Regions from separate parts of the Lactiplantibacillus plantarum genome, predicted to be linked through region 1. Evidence: riboswitches for the same ligand, from Rfam matches in the RefSeq annotation. Region 1 holds a riboswitch; the other holds the start of a gene.
The links. A riboswitch is a leader RNA that binds a small molecule or an ion and turns the genes downstream of it on or off. The one in region 1 is predicted to bind fluoride.

Region 1 (8,639 bases):
GCTATCCGGAGCGACAATGACCTCATCAAAGCCAGCATCAATTAATTGTTGGCGCTTAACTAGCCGCCGAGTAGTCCCGGCCACATGGATCTTCGGATTATAAGCCTTGATCAGATTTAAATCAGCAATCCCAACCCCACTAGTAGCTGCTCGAATTAGCACCCGGTCCGTCGCTTTAAGCTGCAAAGACTTAAAAATGCCATAGGCCGTGTAGTAGGTCTCAGGGGTTGCCACCAATGAGGCAATCGATAGATTCGTTTTGATCGGATAAACCTGCTCGTTCGGTAATAATACGTATTCGGCATAACTACCATCATATGCCCGACCCATCTCACCCATGATTGAAACCACACGTTGCCCAGACGTGAATGTTGCTGGCGCACTGGTCTCATCGACCACACCAACTACTTCGATTCCGAGCACTCGTGGGAACTGCACGCTCGGTGACTTGCCTTCCCGCGTAAAGATTTCTGAGTGGTTGATACCAAAACCTAAAACTTTTACCCGGGTCCACCCCGGTTTGACGTTCGGTTTAGGAAGCGTCGTTAATTGTAACGCTTCTGGTCCACCTGGTTGGTTCACGACGTATACTTGCAACTTTGCTACCTCCGTTCGTTTTTAATGCCAATTTAACGATAGCTGAGATTCACGCTTTTCGCAATTAATTAATCCCCTGCGGAATATCACCGTTAATATCAGCATTGTAATCATTTAGTCAATCGTCGCCAGAGGTCGCCGGCCACCGTCAAACCGATACCAGTCATTAACACTAATACGATCACTATTAAAGTTAGCCAGCCACTAATAGCCGGCACTCCCCAATCACTGCTAGCTAATCCGATGGTCAACAAACAGTTCAAGCCGATGGTCACCCCAACTGCGCGACTAGGCCGTCCCCGCCAAAATGGACCACTAGTACGAGTCATCAAGATTGTTAACATTGCACTAAATATGAGATAGACGTAAAGACTAGTGCTCAACTGACCGGCAGACAACCCCAAACCATGCAGCCAGACTATCAAACCAACACCCACAGCTGTCCAACCAGTCGCTAGGAACCCCGCAATTTTGCTTAAGCGGGGCATATCCCACTGTTCGGGACGATGGCGAATGGTTGTGCGATCAGTGCCAAGGACCAATGTTACTAAATCATTCAGAATAGCCACTAATACCATCGCATTCAGCGACAATGGCACGTAATCTAGCCATAAATAGCCGATTGTTAAAAGCACGGTCAGTTCGACCGTCCGAGTGAGTTTGGTAATTGTCCAAGTCAGCATCCGCTGGTAGACGCGATGACCATTGTCTAAAATCGTCAGAATATTTGCCAAACCACCCGTTAACAGGACGAACTTAGCACTTCGTTTGGCTAAATCAGTGGCATTGTCAACGGCAATCCCAACCTCCGACTGCTTTAATGCTGGCGCATCATTAACACCATCGCCCGTCATCCCCACCACGTAACCCGCGCGCTGCATAGCTTTGACAATTGCCAATTTATTCTCTGGAACAACTTCGGCAATCCCGGCAACTTGCGCTAACGGTCGCGAGTGCGTTTTAAAGGTCTGGTAGGAAACCACTTGGCCCTTTAATCCAACCGCATCAGCCACAGCCTGTGCTGTTTTTAAATTATCGCCTGTCAGCATAATCGTTTTAACGCCCCGGTGTTGAATCCTTTTTAAGGCCGCCGCACTATCTGGGCGCGGTTGATCTTGCAAAATCAACACACCTTGTAAAACATTATTAATCATGACCGCCACTGAACGGCCCCGGGTCAAATCCAGTTGGTCGATTGCTAAAGCCGGTTGCTGTGCGGTTAACTCGTACAAACGACTAAGTGCACCAATACGTACCCGCACAACTGTTGGCGCTTCACCAACTAGCGCTTCGGCATAACCAACACTTGCATCAAATGGCTTAAATTCCTGCTGTGGCAGCCGTTTCAACTGATAGCGATGAGCAAAGTTCACAATTGCTTGATCCACCACGCTAGGATGTCGCGAATCGGTCGCGCTAGCTGCTAACCGCAACAATTGCTGATCTGATCTGGCCGACAAATTTTTAAACTGCACGACTTGCGGCTGATTTGTCGTTATCGTTCCCGTTTTGTCAACAAGTAATAAATTCAAATTGGCAGCTTCCTGAATACCCGTTAATTCACTGACCAGAATCCGCTGCCGGCTAAGTTCACGGGCTTCTACCGAATTTGCAACTGCAAAACTTGACGGCATTGCAATCGGAATCGTCGCAATGAACAGCATCGCTAGAAACGGTAACATCTGAATCATATCTGCATGGCGAATTAACGCTATCCCAACAATGATGAGTGCTAGAGCACTATCTAACAATGCCAAATAACCAATAATTTTACCCAATAATCGTTGTAAATGACCAGGCGCATTGTTTTGATTAATCAAACTGACTGTTTTTCCAGCCCGACTATGACTTCCAGTCGCCAGTACGCGTGCTAAAGTTTCCCCGGCTACCACCATTGTGCCTGCAAAGGCCGTTTCACCCGACGTATGGATAACTGCAACGGATTCACCGGTTATTGAGCTTTCATCCGTATAAATTGGATTCGTCAACACACGAATATCAGCCGGGATTACACTCCCTACCTGTAAACTAATCAGATCACCCACAACTAAAGCCTTCGCATCAATCAACTGCCAATGACCAGCACGACGTACCGAACTGGTTGGCGTCAATTGATGCGCCAGCTCCTGTAAAACCAAGGCCGCACGTCGCGATTGAATTGCACCATTGACGGCTGCAAAGACCAGCATTAACGCAATAAAGCCAGCCTGAATTTCTTTACCCAAAACAACTTCAATAACTAAGGCTCCCTCCAAAATCCATGCCGATGGTTCCCATAGACGACTGACTACGGCCTTAAAAAAGTTAAACGTTGGTTCTGGGACATCATTAAATCCATCTGCCGCTAGTTTAGCGGCTGCTTGTTGCTCCGTTAAATCTTCAATCATGTCTGCACCTCGAATTTGACAAGCACCACTGGCAACCTAACTGTCGAATCAGGTTTATCACAAATAATTAGTCAAACATCACGTTATTTGGGAAGTGTGCCAACCGAGCACCGTCAGCACCTAATTCTTCCTCAATCCGCAATAATTGATTATATTTTTCAACGCGTTCAGAGCGGGCTGGCGCACCAGCTTTTAGCTGAGCCGCATTGGTGGCCACTGTGAAATCAGCGACGAAAGTATCACCAGTTTCGCCAGATCGGTGTGACATCATCGTGGCATAACCATTTTTGCGAGCTAGCCGAATCGCGGCCAAAGTTTCGGTAACGGTCCCGATTTGATTTAATTTAATTAAAATATTGTTAGCCATCCCCCGCTGAATTGCTTGCCGAATTAATTGCGGATTAGTGCAAACCGGATCGTCAGCCACAATCTGAAGCTGGTCACCATGAGCAGCTGTAAAGCTTGCAAAGTTATCCCAGTCCTCTTCCCCGTATGGGTCCTCAATTGAAACGATTTCTGGAAATTTCGCTAATAACTGCAGATAATAATCGCCAAGAGCTGCCGGCGTGTACGTTTTGCCTTCAAAGTCATAATTGTGGGTCGTTCGATTATAAAAATACGAGGCCGCCGCGTCAAAAGCAATCGCAATTTCTTTACCAGGTGTATAACCAGCTTTAATAATCGCATCATGTAATATTTGCAAGGCTTCTTCTGAGTTTTTAAGATCAGGCGCAAAGCCACCCTCATCACCTAAACCAGTCGTGTACCCGGCATCTTCGATAACTTTTTTCAAAGTATGATAAGTATTCACGATCTTTTCAAAACCGTCCCGAAAACTGGTTCGTTCGACCGGTGTAATCATGAATTCTTGAATATCAATGCCATTATCTGCATGCTCCCCACCATTGATCACGTTATGAAATGTTTGGGGTAGCTCTAAATCAGTGCCACCTAAGTAACGATAAAGCGGCTGCTGTAATGCGTTTGCCGCCGCTCGTGCCGTTGCCATTGAAACACCCAAAATAGCATTCGCACCCAGACGCGCTTTGTTAGGCGTACCATCTAGGTCAATCATGATTTGATCAATATGGGCTTGGTTAAACGGGTCAGCACCATGTAAAGCATGATTAATGACCGTATTAACATTATTAACAGCCTTAAGAACACCTTTGCCGGCTAAACGATCACCACCATCGCGTAATTCAACTGCCTCTTTTTCTCCAGTCGAAGCTCCCGATGGTACTTCCGCGCGTCCTAGCGTCCCATCTGACAAAATAACGTCAGCCTCAACTGTTGGATTACCCCGTGAATCAAAAATTTCGCGAGCCTTTACCGTTTCAATAACTTGTTTTTCCATATCAATCTCTCCTTCTTAACCAAAAAGAAAAGACGCCTACTGTCTGAAAAACAAACAGTAGACGTCATCAAATTGATTATCAATTATTATGTGGCGAACGTCATCGCCGATTAACTTTTGAACAACTAAAGATTACACCTTCTCAAAACAATGTCAATCTTTTTATAACATTTTTATCGTTGACCAGCTTGACGCGTCTTCATTGCCAATATCATGGTCCCCAATTCAATCAGCACTAAAATCAGCAATAACCCCAACGCCATGGTTGACCCTAACGCTGTCCGATGCGCACTAGTTCCAGTCGTCTGTACTTGAACTAACGTGATAACGGCGGACACGACTGAAGTCCCAATGGCCCCTGCAAACTGCTGCATGGTATTGAACACGGCATTGCCATCAGCTTGATGCTCAGCTGACAACTGCTGTAAGCCACTCGTCATCGTATTACCCATGGTTAAGCCAATACCAATCATTAATAAAATGTAAATGGCTAAAATCAAACCGCCTGACAGGTGCATCCCCAACACCGTAAACAGTGCCATGGCAATAACCAAAATTGTTGAACCCGTTAGGACTGGTTTGGCTGCACCCAGACTGTCTAGAATACGTCCACCTAGTGGGGCAAAAACAGCCCCGATTGCCGCGCCAGGTAGTACAAACAAGCCAGCTAACAAAGCACTCTTGCCGTTCACTAACTGGATGTAGTTGGGCAATATGAAGGCCAACCCGAGGGCACAGATTTGAACCAAAAAGTACGCCATTAAGTGCAAATCATAAGATTTTGTGGTAAAAATCGCCAGATTGATTAGCTGTTGTGCCGCTCGACGTGTGCGGATAACGAACCCCACAAGACCAATCAGACCGACTACTAGCCAAGCCACAAAAATCAGTGGTTGCGTGGTAATCGTGGCTAATTTGCTAAATCCAATTGTAAAGCCAACGAATAAGAGGACGATCATCAGCCAACCGACCACATCAAATCCAACTTTAACTGTCGGCTGGGCTTGCCGAATCGCATATAGCCCTAACACAAGTGAAATCACGAGTACCGGGATCAGCAGCACGAAAATCCAATGCCAATCCATCCAACTAACGATCAAGCCCCCAAAAGTCGGCCCCAGTGCTGGGGCGATTGCGGTAATCAGCGTGCCAATTCCCATCAAGGTCCCTTTCTGCCGTGCCGGTGCCCAATCAATAATAATATTAAACATCAACGGTAAAGCAATCCCAGTTCCCAGTCCTTGAATGATTCGTCCAGTGACTAAAACGGGAAAACTGGTCGCGGTCGCGTCAACGACCAATCCCAGTATAAACAATAAATTGGCTGTCACAAACAGCGTTTTAGTGCGAAAACGGCGTTTCAGAAACGCCGAAATTGGTACAATAATTGCAACTACTAACAAGTAAGCCGTGGTCATCCACTGGACCGTCGCCGTATTGAGTGCAAATTCTCGCATCAACTTAGGGAAAGTGATATTCATCGCAGTCTCCACGATCACTCCGCAAAATGAAAGTAATCCGGCAGCCACGATTGCAAGAATCAATTTGAGGTCAACACGTTTTTCCATACTTAAAATCAGCTCCTTAACCTATAGTTCGAATACGAACTAATTAACTATTTTAGCACACTATTTCAAAATTTTAAGTCCTATTTTAATTGACTTTTTAACAATTAGTTCTTATAATTCACTTTAGTTAGAATACGTACCATAATATCATTAAGGAGTCCTCCCATGCAAGATTCATTAGGAATCATGATTAAGAAAGCGAACAATGCATTAGCCAGGGACTCAGACCATTATGCAAAATCACTGGGACTAACTGGCATGCAAATCAGTACGATCAACTTTATTGCCAACAATGAACAGCATCACGACCTCTTCCAACGGGACTTAGAATTAGAGTTCAATATTCGTAAAGCAACCTGTTCCAGCCTCGTTTCCAAAATGGAAGCCGCTGATTTACTCATTCGCGTGCCAGCAAAGGACGATGGTCGCTACAAACGACTACTCCTAACACCCAAGGCCCGCCAATTAGCCACCAAGATCGAACGTTTCTTTGAAACCAGTGAACAACGAATGGCGACAATTTTAGGGGTAAATACCGCCGAAACTTACGAAGCCCTGCGACAAATTGCCGTTGCTTTTTCAACACCGACCCATGCACCTGAAAATTGGTACTAACCGTTCAAAGACCCGCTGACAGTCACTGACTGCCAGCGGGTCTTTGATTTTACGATCGATCAACACCGATTACTCGGCCAAAAAACGTGTAAACAGCTGTTGATAAATTGCAATAAAGTCATAAAACATCTGTTTTGGTAAACTTTCATTGACCTGATGTTGGGTCATATTACCCGGTCCATAAACCGCAAAGGGAAAAGCGGCTGGTTGACGCTTAGCCAAATTAGAAGCATCGGTAATTCCCGGACTTGAGGCAACGACAACATCGCGGCCAGCATAAGGCTTGCCAATGGCCTGCACTAACTTTACTAACCGATTATCAGCCGTGGTTGCAATTGGTGACTCATTCATGATAACGGTCATCTTAATGTCAGCACCTTGCTGATTATATGCCGCGATCAGGTCCGTTAATTTTTGGGTCACTTGGTCATTATCGTATTCCGGAATCGTCCGCACATTAACGAGTGCAGTCGCTAAATCGGGTAACGAATTTACTTGGTCCCCACCGTTTAACACGTCAATGTTAAATCTGACCGGTCCCATCTCGCCTGCCGGAATCGTTTCAAAGTAGTCATTGGCTTCATTGAGTAATTTAATCAGCGGGACTAAGGCATTATAGCCGCGTTCGGGTGTCGAACTGTGTACTGCCTTACCCTTAGACGTCAATTTTAAGTCATAAGACCCCTTCTGCTCAGCCGCTGTTCCATAAACCGTTGAAGGTTCAGCAATCAGTAAACCAGCTGCATCTTGCATCGCCCCTTGTTGATAAAAGGCAGCAGAACCAGCTTCACCAACTTCTTCGCCCATTGTCGCCAACAAGCGAATGGTGCCATGTTTAGGGCCACCTTGCTGCTGAATATTGATCATCGCAACGACTAATGCGACTAAACCAGCCTTCATATCCGTGACACCCCGACCAAATAACTGACCGGATTTTTCTACTAAGGTGAAAGGATCGGTGTCCCACGCCGCCAGGTCACCCGCCGCAACCACATCCATATGACCGGAAACTGCTAAAACAGGCTTCCCATGACCAATCTCAGCAACTAGATTTGCACGATCACCGGTAATGGGGTGAATTTTAGCTGAAATATCATACTTCGCCAACAGGGCTTGCAAATATTTTGCGACCGTCAACTCATGGTCGTTAACTGATGGAATCTTAATCACATCCGCTAGAATCTTAAGCGCTGCATCGTCTTCAATCGTTCGCATATTTTGCCACCAACTTTTTTATCTTTTATTTTAGTGTAGCACGAGACCCAGTCATTTCAATCATTAATTGGATTAACGACACTAAAAATAGGGATTGTTCAATAAGGGTTGCCAAAGCATTTAGGAACTACATCACGAACACGCTCGTTGACACTGATACTAAAAAACGTGGTGCCATCAGAAATTGGTTTCTAATAGCACCACGTTTAAATATTAATTAATTATTTCAGGAATAACCTGTTACAGTTATGTTGGATTAACTTACTTCAAGCTCTTGTTGACCCACTTAATAAAGTTGGTTTCATTGTTACCCTTGCGTTCTGCTTCGGTATGGCCCTGGCCCCAAACCGTCGCAAAATCAACACTTTTAACTTGTGAATTTTGTTTTAGCGTCAATGCTAAGTTGGTCTCAACAGTCAACGCAGTATCACTCTGATTGATACCCGTCCGAATCCGCCAGTACTTGGCTACCTTGCTCGTGTTATAACCGTCATAATAACTGGTTAGATAATATAGTGGGTTATATAAGTTCATCCGCTTCTGAATCGAACTTCCCTGGGCATCCGTCTTCTTCAAATCCGACCGGTAAGCTTTGGCGTAGCTTGCTTTGTAGTTCTTCAACTTGGCATACTTCGACTGATTAGTCGTTAATAACTTGCTGATAGTTGCGTCAAAATGGTTAGCACTACTCCCATTCGTGGCAAATAGCTTATTTTCTGTTTGTTGGCGCGTCAAGCCATCAAAAGCCCCAACATCCTTTGAAGCCGTCTTACAATGCTTGACGAATGCTTTCACGCTCGTAATCGTTGCCGTGTTTTTCTTAGCATTATACGTGATCCATTTGCCGTTCTTATTGAGCGCCTTAATATAAGCAGTCGCCGTCTTATAAGTCTCACCACT
Region 2 (8,639 bases), 410 kb from region 1:
CCACGCCCACGGCCACCAATAACCCATCACCAATCAAAACGCCCCAACGACGCCAGCCGGTTAAACTTAGTCCGAGTGTGAGCAAGGCCAAGCTGTCTGGAACTAGTGGCAAAACGAGGGCGTCCGTATATGCAAATAGTCCAAATGCGGCCACGGGAACACTGACGAGCCACAACAAACTAAATGAGACCGCCCCCGGTTGCCAGTAACGCCAACGGTTTAGTAAATATAACCCACTGATTAGTCCGGTATCGATCCAGATAAATCGGATGACATTTAATAATACCCAGGGCGTCTGCGTCAGTTTCAATAATGGCTTGAGCAGATTCGCAACTAATAACGTAAAATTCACATTATTGGGATAAATCATAAAATAATGTTGCCAATGATGGCTGCCCCGCGCTAATAACAGTGCCTGCTGCCGAACGAAAAACGGGTCGGCCCGCGCCACGTCAACAAAACTAGTGGCAATCAACATTTGCACGATGGCGATTAAGCCGACCAGCCCAATCAACAGCCAACGATACTGACGAGATGATAACTGTTTGAGCACCTGCCGGCCAGCCATCGTCATGACCAATAATCCCAGAACCATGGCTAATTGAACGATCGGTGACGCCCAGTCCGGGTTGCCGAAGAAGTGAATCGGTTGCAACCACGCCATGCCGACTGCGACGACCAATACCGCGGCCGCCAGCCAATTGACGCTCTTAACCACGGCCTTCATCCGTGCACCCGTTGCGAATTCACAATAGCTGGCTGTTGAGTTGCCGTATAATCATCCGTTTCAATAATATAGCGGGGCCGGTGCTTGACTTCCGCAAAAATTTTTCCTACATACTCGCCAACAATACTAATACCTATCAATTGCATCCCACCTAAAAACCATAGACTTGTCATGAGTGAGGACCAGCCACTCGTTGCGGTCCCTAGTAATCCTTGTATTAACGCATATAGCATCATCATCAAACTACCGCCACTAATCACCATGCCAAACAATAAAATTACTTTAATCGGTGCGATTGAAAATGACGTGATCCCATCAAAAGCAAAAGCCACCATCTTACGTAATGGATACTTTGAAACACTCGCAAAACGTGGTTGGCGATGATAATAAAGTTTAGTTGTTGGAAAACCTAGTCGTGGTACGATTCCACGCAAGAATAAATTGGTTTCCTCATAGGTTAACAGTGCCTGAACTGCCCGTTGACTTAGCAATCGGAAATCGGCGTGATTAGGTACTAATTGCACACCAATACGCTCCATTAGCCGATAAAAACCGTCCGCGGTCCATCGTTTGAAAAGTGAATCACTACTTCGATCATTGCGGACACCTAATACGATATCGCTACCAGCACGATAGCGCGCCACCATTTCTGGGATTACCTGTGGATCATCTTGCAAATCAGCATCAATCGTAATGACTATCTCAGCAGTCGGACTGGCGACCTGCATCCCAGCCATCAACGCGTTTTGATGACCAAAATTACGACTAAACTTAAGACCCGTCACGGTTGAGTACTGTTTTTCCAACGACTTAATCAGTTTCCAAGTCTTATCTTGACTACCATCGTCAACAAATAATAACTTACTTGCCGCATTGACCTGTTTGTGTTGGATCAGATCCGTCAAGATACCATCCAAGATGTGTGCAGACTTAGGTAACACCGCTTCTTCATTGTAGCAAGGCACAATAATGGTTAACCGTGGATTTTGCATGCTAATTCCCCCAATATGACTCAAATAGTTTTACGAAATAACAATTATAATTGGTACCTTTCAGTAACAACAAGACTTCTTGTGCTACTAGTAGTCTGAATGCGCCATCCACTGAAAAAAGCTCGGCTAACATCTCAAATCATCAATAACGTGTCCATATGCCCCCACAGATAGACACACACGACAATTGTTTTTCTCACCATCACGACCCTCGAAAAGAGTGGCTTACAACCATAATAATTGGCAATATCAATATAATTATTTTGGGCCAAGGAATGCGGCCATTGACATAAATAATTGTCAGTAATCGCGCCACTTACCGGGTCAAATTGATAGTACCAATATCTTACGCACAATTCAAACAAAGCAACAGTTTCAACGCTGATCATTAACAAATTAGCCGAACTTAGCCGACCGCTAGCATCTCACGATTATGCTCAATAACTACAAAACCTGACGCACCAACTTCACGGCGCTTTCGTCCCCAGTACTGTCCAGAACTGCCATTTCTAATTTAATGTTCAATTTTTTACCACTTTCATTACGATTAAAATCCAGTAATTATTTTATAAGCCGTTATCATCGAATCAGCCGATGATAAATATCAAGGCCATAACTAGTGGCCTTAGGCGCAGCAGGCAACATATGATAGCTACGATTGCCATTCGCTTGCCGTTGCGCCACTAGAAAGTATGGCCGGCAATGATAGCGTTGAACAAGTTGTGTATATTCAAATTGATGGGACACCGCAATGACAGTCACTCCGGCTTCCAGTAAGCCGTGGGTAATTTGAAAATTGATTTGCGACCCCGCATGCTCATTAGTTGATGCAAACGACTCGTTCATTAATACCAAGCTAGACGTACTCATAACGTGGATAAGTTGATCCATTCGCTGTAATTCGTCATCCAGCTTACCGTGCCGTTCACCTTGGTCTTCCTCACGTTTAAAATGTGTCAACACCATCTCAAAGGGCGGTGTCTGGTAACAAGTTGCCATGACAAACATCCCCGCCTGAGCCATTAATTCCCCCAGCCCCACGGCGCGTAAAAAAGTGGTTTTACCACCTTGATTTGCTCCCGTGATAACGGTCAATGCCGTTTGAACTGGCAAGAAGTCGTTTGCAACTGCTGGTTGGTTGAGCAATAAAGAAATCAAGGGATTAATCAACTGTTGTGCTTCCATTGATGACGCCAACGTCGCATAGCACCGTGGTGCCGCTGGTAGTCGTCGGCTTAATTGAATTACACCCACTAACCAACCTGTTTCCAATCGCAACTCTTGGAACCAATTGACGACTTCCTGATAAACATTCACTAAAATGGTGGCTAATTTCATCACTGCTTGATTCTTGTAGTGTTCAAGTGCTTTAGCACTATGATCATCCCGTTCTGCAATTTCAAATCCCTGCGCATGTATCTTTAACTTAGTAAACACCTTTTGAAACCGATGTGGTGGTACGACATCAATCACCTCATCAACTGTTGTATCCAGATTGGTGGCCAAGTGCGCTGGTAAAACATAACCATGATCAAATAATACCTGTCGCAAAAATGTTTTCATCGGCTCTAGTTGACCGTTGAACAGTGTATCTAGCGATTGATACCACTGTTGAAGTGCTGGCGCCGGATGGTCAGGTAATGGTTTGTCCAATATCGTGCCAATTGCCTGCAAATATTGCGTTAATAGACGACTTTTGTTGTATAGATGATAACTAGCCGACTCGTGACCAAGCTCCCAAAAATTTTGCCGGACCGTTTCAATGGTTGTCGTTGTAAACTGATACAACCATTCGTAATAGTCCGGGTGCATCAGGGCATGTTTAACCGTTGCTTGACGCCAAGTCAACGCCCGGCTAGTTGTTAATGGTGTAAAAAATAATCTGGTCGCAATTTTTGCGATAACGTGATCATCCGCTGCCATAATATCAACAATTGGTTGTAATTCTAAATCAGCCATCACGGCTTTTTGACTAGTTGTTAACGACCATTCGTCAAGATACTGCTGTTTTTCAAGCGTGATTAGATTGACTTGCATGCTTTAACCGCCTTTCAATTGCCTTAGTTGTCAGTTGATACTTGTTTAATAAACTAGTCGCATATGTCCCAACCGTCTCCGAACAACGATATATTTTATAAGCGCGGATCGTCGTACCAGCAATAATTTGAGCCTGCATCGGTACCATATGTGGAAGCTTAGCAAGACTTTCTAAAAATGTGACGTAGACACCATGGGCCTGCTTTGCTGTCAAATGTGTTAACACTAATTGACCCAACTTTTCGGCATCAACCGTTGTTGTTGAAGAGAATAGCTCATTCATCAAAACAATACTATGCTCATCGACCGTTTGATAGAGCGCGGCCAATCGTTCAATATCGTGCTGGAGCAGTCCCGTCAACTGGGTTGCCTTTTCTTGACGCTCGAAATGTGTCAGAACATGACTTGCTAGGTGTAATGTTGCCCGTGAGCCAGGGATGGGCATTCCGAGGGCTGCTAAATAATAGGCCTGACCAATCATTCGAATATACGTTGTCTTACCACCTTGATTGGGTCCGGCCACAATTAGAAACTGCTCATTTGGATTCAAGACATAGTCATTGGGCACGACTGCTGTTTGTTTGCCAGCCTGAACATAAGCCAACTCCAGATCAAATCCTGCTTCAATCCGCTCTGGTGCTCCTAATTCAACAAGGGTCGGAAGCACAAAGTTAAGCTGGTTCATCCGGGCAAGGCGCTGCGTATAACGTTGCACCGCTAAATACCAATTCAACTCAGTCACGACTTGTTCATAACCTGGAACGGTATACTGCTGATATTGTTGGTAAAATGTCGTTAATTGTGCAAATACTGCTGGATACAACTTATGGAGTTGAACAACAATATTTGCTTGCAGACTAGTATCCCCATTAACTGCTTCGGCAGTCTTAATACTGGCATTGGGACGGTATAACTCGCTTAGATCTGTCATGATGGGTCCAAACAACTTCGTGGCAACCTCAGCACTATTTGACGCAGCCAACTGATTAGTCGTCACACGGACATACCGCCCATTGATTGTTAAATAAAACTGAACTTGTACTAATGCGCTCGTTAATGTGCGCATCATTGTCAGCAACTGCTGTGTCGCAGGCGCCTGCAAATAAGTATCGAGGTCAGCCTGTAACTTTTGTAGTCCTAAACTTTGGGGCTGAAAATGTGCTAACGCCTCTGTAAGCTTTTCAAGTTGCTCATGTTGCTCATATAATGCCGTTAACAGATCGGCGGCCTGTTGATCAGCCGTCCAATCATGGTGAGCCTGCTTGATTTTGGCGGCCGTTTCTGCGGCAGCCGTCACAAAATGTGCCATTAATTGATACCCCGCTGGTCGCAACAAATCTCTAAAAATAGCCTGACGACGCTGCACCGCTTCAATTGTCGTTAATGGTTGATAAAAAATGTCTTTGATTGGTACCGGACAGTCCTGCTGAATTTGTTCGAAAATCAAATTCAAATTTAGATCTTGGAAACAACTTGCAGTAGCGGGACGAGCGACTGGTGGTTGCCCTAAAAATAACAGACTCATCTGCATTATGACTCAACTCTTTTCACTAATTCTAATCAATAAAAAATGGCGACACCTACTTAGACTTAAATCCAAGTAGGTGTCGTCATTAGCATTACTGCTTGTTCGGTGAACACCATCACCGCTAGAATGATTTCAGTATAGCACGCGCACTGACCTTCGTTAACCACTTTGCTTTTATTAAAAATTTAATTAACTAAACATCACGCAAATTGTTTTCAACCAGGCCCATTACCAGCAGATACTATGAGCCAGTCCAAGCACTGGCATGACGAGGTTTCCGAGATTGGATGTTGGTTGTAGAAAAAATCGGTTATACGTTGAATTTCTTTCCTAGTCAACCGTGACGCTTCAAAGACGAGACCAGCTATATTGTCTAACAAACAGCGGTATTACAATCATCATTATTATTTGAACAGGTAGTTTTTAATTTAGATGATTATATTGCAAGCAAAGGCACCGCTGCTCGCCATTTTTATACAACTAGTGCCGTTGCTTAACTTGATTAACATTTCGCATCTGCGAATTATCAAGGGTTTTAAACTTATGGTTGAAAAACGCTTGTGTTTATTTTTCAAGCGCGGTATGCTGTAACCGTTAAAAATAAATGGTGATGACGTTCGCCGTAACTAATTGACTATCAATTTGATGACGTCTACTTTCAATCGGACCTTAGCGGGGCCTTTGAAAGTAGACGTCTTTTTTTATCAACTTGGTCGTAAAATTTGAAAGGGGTTTTCAAAATGTCAGTTGTAATTGATGTTGTTAAAGCACGCGAGGTTTTTGATTCACGAGGTAATCCAACGGTTGAAGCCGACGTTATTTTATCCGATGGAACGTTAGGACGTGCTGAAGTACCTTCTGGTGCCTCAACTGGTACTAACGAAGCGGTTGAATTACGCGATGGTGGTCAACGGCTGCAAGGCAAAGGAACTTCCAAGGCTGTCAATAATGTCAACACAGAAATTAATGGCGCGTTACATGGCGTCAGTCCGTTCAATCAAGCTAAAGTTGATCAAATCATGATTGATTTAGACGGGACTCCTAACAAAGGCCGTTTAGGGGCCAACGCAATTCTTGGGGTTTCCATGGCAACTTGCCGAGCAGCGGCTGCTGAGACACATCAACCGTTGTACCGCTACCTCGGTGGCACTGACTTAGAATTACCACAAACATTCCATAATGTCATCAACGGAGGTGAACATGCCGATAACGGCATCGACATTCAAGAGTTCATGATTACTGCCGTAGATCGCACCAGTTTTCGGGACGGATTTGAGAAGATCGTGAATACTTATCATACGTTAAAAAAGGTCATTGAAAAAGCAGGCTATACAACTGGCTTAGGCGACGAAGGTGGGTTCGCACCCGACTTAGATAACTCCGAGGCCGCACTACAGATGTTGCATAACGCAATTGTACAGGCCGGCTACGTTCCCGGCAAGGAAATTGCGATTGCTTTTGACGCCGCTGCTTCTTACTTCTACAATACCCAAACTAAGCAATACGATTTTGAAGGTCGGCACCTCTCACCAGAAGCATTAAGTGATTATTATGCCACCTTATTGAGCCAATTTCCCGAGATTATTTCTATCGAAGATCCTTACAGTGAAGATGACTGGGAAAACTTTGTTAAGTTCACCCAAAAATATGGTGATCGGGTTCAAATCGTGACAGACGATAACGTCTGCACCAACCCTACACTCTTCGCCAAAGCTATCAAGATGGGGATGGCCAACACATTTCTGATTAAATTAAATCAAATTGGAACGGTCACTGAAACCCTGACAGCAATTCGCTTAGCACGCAAAAATGGCTACGCAACAATGATGTCCCATCGTTCTGGAGAGACTGGTGATACCTTCCTCGCTGATTTTACTGTTGCAACCCGCACCGCACAACTCAAATCTGGGGCCCCTGCTCGTTCAGAACGTGTTGAAAAGTACAATCAACTGTTACGAATCGAAGAAGCACTTGGTACAGAAGGCACCCGGTTAGCGCATTTTCCAGATGACGTCGATCACGACCTCTAAAATCGCAATTGACGGAGCAACCAAACAGAGGTGATTATCATGCAAGCACCCACAAACATACTAATGGGGCTCACAACAACTGAAGTACAAGAACGTTTGCAGAAATACGGGCCCAACGTGGTTCCTCAACGCCAGTTTAGCTTTCGTCACGCCGTTATTACTCGGCTATGGGAACCATCCGCGTGGATTCTTGAAGCTGCCCTACTCGTTGAAATCCTGTTGGGTAAAACGATTCAAGCTGGTTTTATTGTTTTGATGCTCCTATTTGCTGCTGTCACGGGCGCTATTCAAGCATGGCGCTCTGACAAAGTTCTTAAAACATTAACGAATCAATTGACCTTAACGGTTGCTGTCAAACGAAATAATCACTGGCAACACGTTTCAGCAACCCAAATCGTCCCTAACGATGTTATTAGTTTGAACAATGGCGATCTACTACCCGCGGATGTTCAATTGTTAGATGGCACACTAGAAGTCGATGAAAGTAGTATCAGTGGTGAATCACGTGCAATTCGTCATCAAGCTGGGGAACTAGTATATGCTGGCACTGAAATCAAGAGTGGGCACGGATTAGCAGTCGTCGTTAGTACGGGAAAGCATAGTCGGTCTGGCAAAACAATTAGTTTGATCAACCAGTCATCCGCACCCGGTCAGCTTCAAAAGCTACTCAGCAAAATTATTGGTTATCTGGCCATTTTGGACACCGTGCTGGCGATTGTCTTGGTTCTCACCGCAATAATACGTGGTGCTAACTTGATTACAATGTTGCCATTTCTGGCGATGCTGTTTATCGCGACAATTCCGATCGCAATGCCTTCCAGCTTTGCAGTGGCCAACTCAGTGGAGGCCAAACAGTTAGGTCAAACACACATCTTAGTCAGTGATTTATCTGGTATCCAAGCTGCGGCCAATCTGAATTTGCTACTGATCGACAAAACCGGAACGATTACTGCCAATCAGCCAACGGTCGTCGCAATGCATAACTTTTCCCAATATTCTGACCGCGAACTAATCTGCTGGGCTACTAGTGCTACTAATCAACAAAATGCAAGTGTCATTGACGCTGCCATTCTCAACTATGCCCGTCAGCAAGCTGTGAATGTACAAGTGCCCGCACACTTCGAGCCTTTTAATTCACAGCGTGGTTATTCTGAAGGAACGGTGCTGGCCGATCAGCCCATTAATATCAAGCTAGGCGCTTACCAACGCCTGTATCAGCTTGATCAAGATGCTTCAAAATTGACGAACCAAATTGACTTTAGCCGCGGTCGTACCGTTGCATTACTAGTCAACGATAAGTTAGTCGCTTTATTCATCGTTGAAGA

Region 2: another riboswitch for fluoride. It lies ahead of eno (phosphopyruvate hydratase); the one in region 1 lies ahead of eno (phosphopyruvate hydratase).

What each region holds. Positions count from the first base shown of each region.
Region 1 is NZ_CP039121.1:1,781,035-1,789,673, forward strand. Features, by position in the region: gene E5260_RS08220 (zinc-binding alcohol dehydrogenase family protein) at 1-597, opposite strand, end outside; gene E5260_RS08225 (HAD-IC family P-type ATPase) at 708-2,984, opposite strand; gene eno (phosphopyruvate hydratase) at 3,052-4,341, opposite strand; fluoride riboswitch at 4,393-4,458, opposite strand; gene E5260_RS08235 (DHA2 family efflux MFS transporter permease subunit) at 4,515-5,909, opposite strand; gene E5260_RS08240 (MarR family winged helix-turn-helix transcriptional regulator) at 6,075-6,524, shown strand; gene E5260_RS08245 (ArgE/DapE family deacylase) at 6,594-7,739, opposite strand; gene E5260_RS08250 (subtype A tannase) at 8,001-8,639, opposite strand, start outside.
Region 2 is NZ_CP039121.1:1,369,488-1,378,126, reverse strand. Features, by position in the region: gene E5260_RS06285 (hypothetical protein) at 1-727, opposite strand, end outside; gene E5260_RS06280 (glycosyltransferase family 2 protein) at 724-1,719, opposite strand; gene E5260_RS06275 (MutS-related protein) at 2,299-3,756, opposite strand; gene E5260_RS06270 (MutS-related protein) at 3,731-5,287, opposite strand; fluoride riboswitch at 5,882-5,946, shown strand; gene eno (phosphopyruvate hydratase) at 6,025-7,314, shown strand; gene E5260_RS06260 (HAD-IC family P-type ATPase) at 7,354-8,639, shown strand, end outside.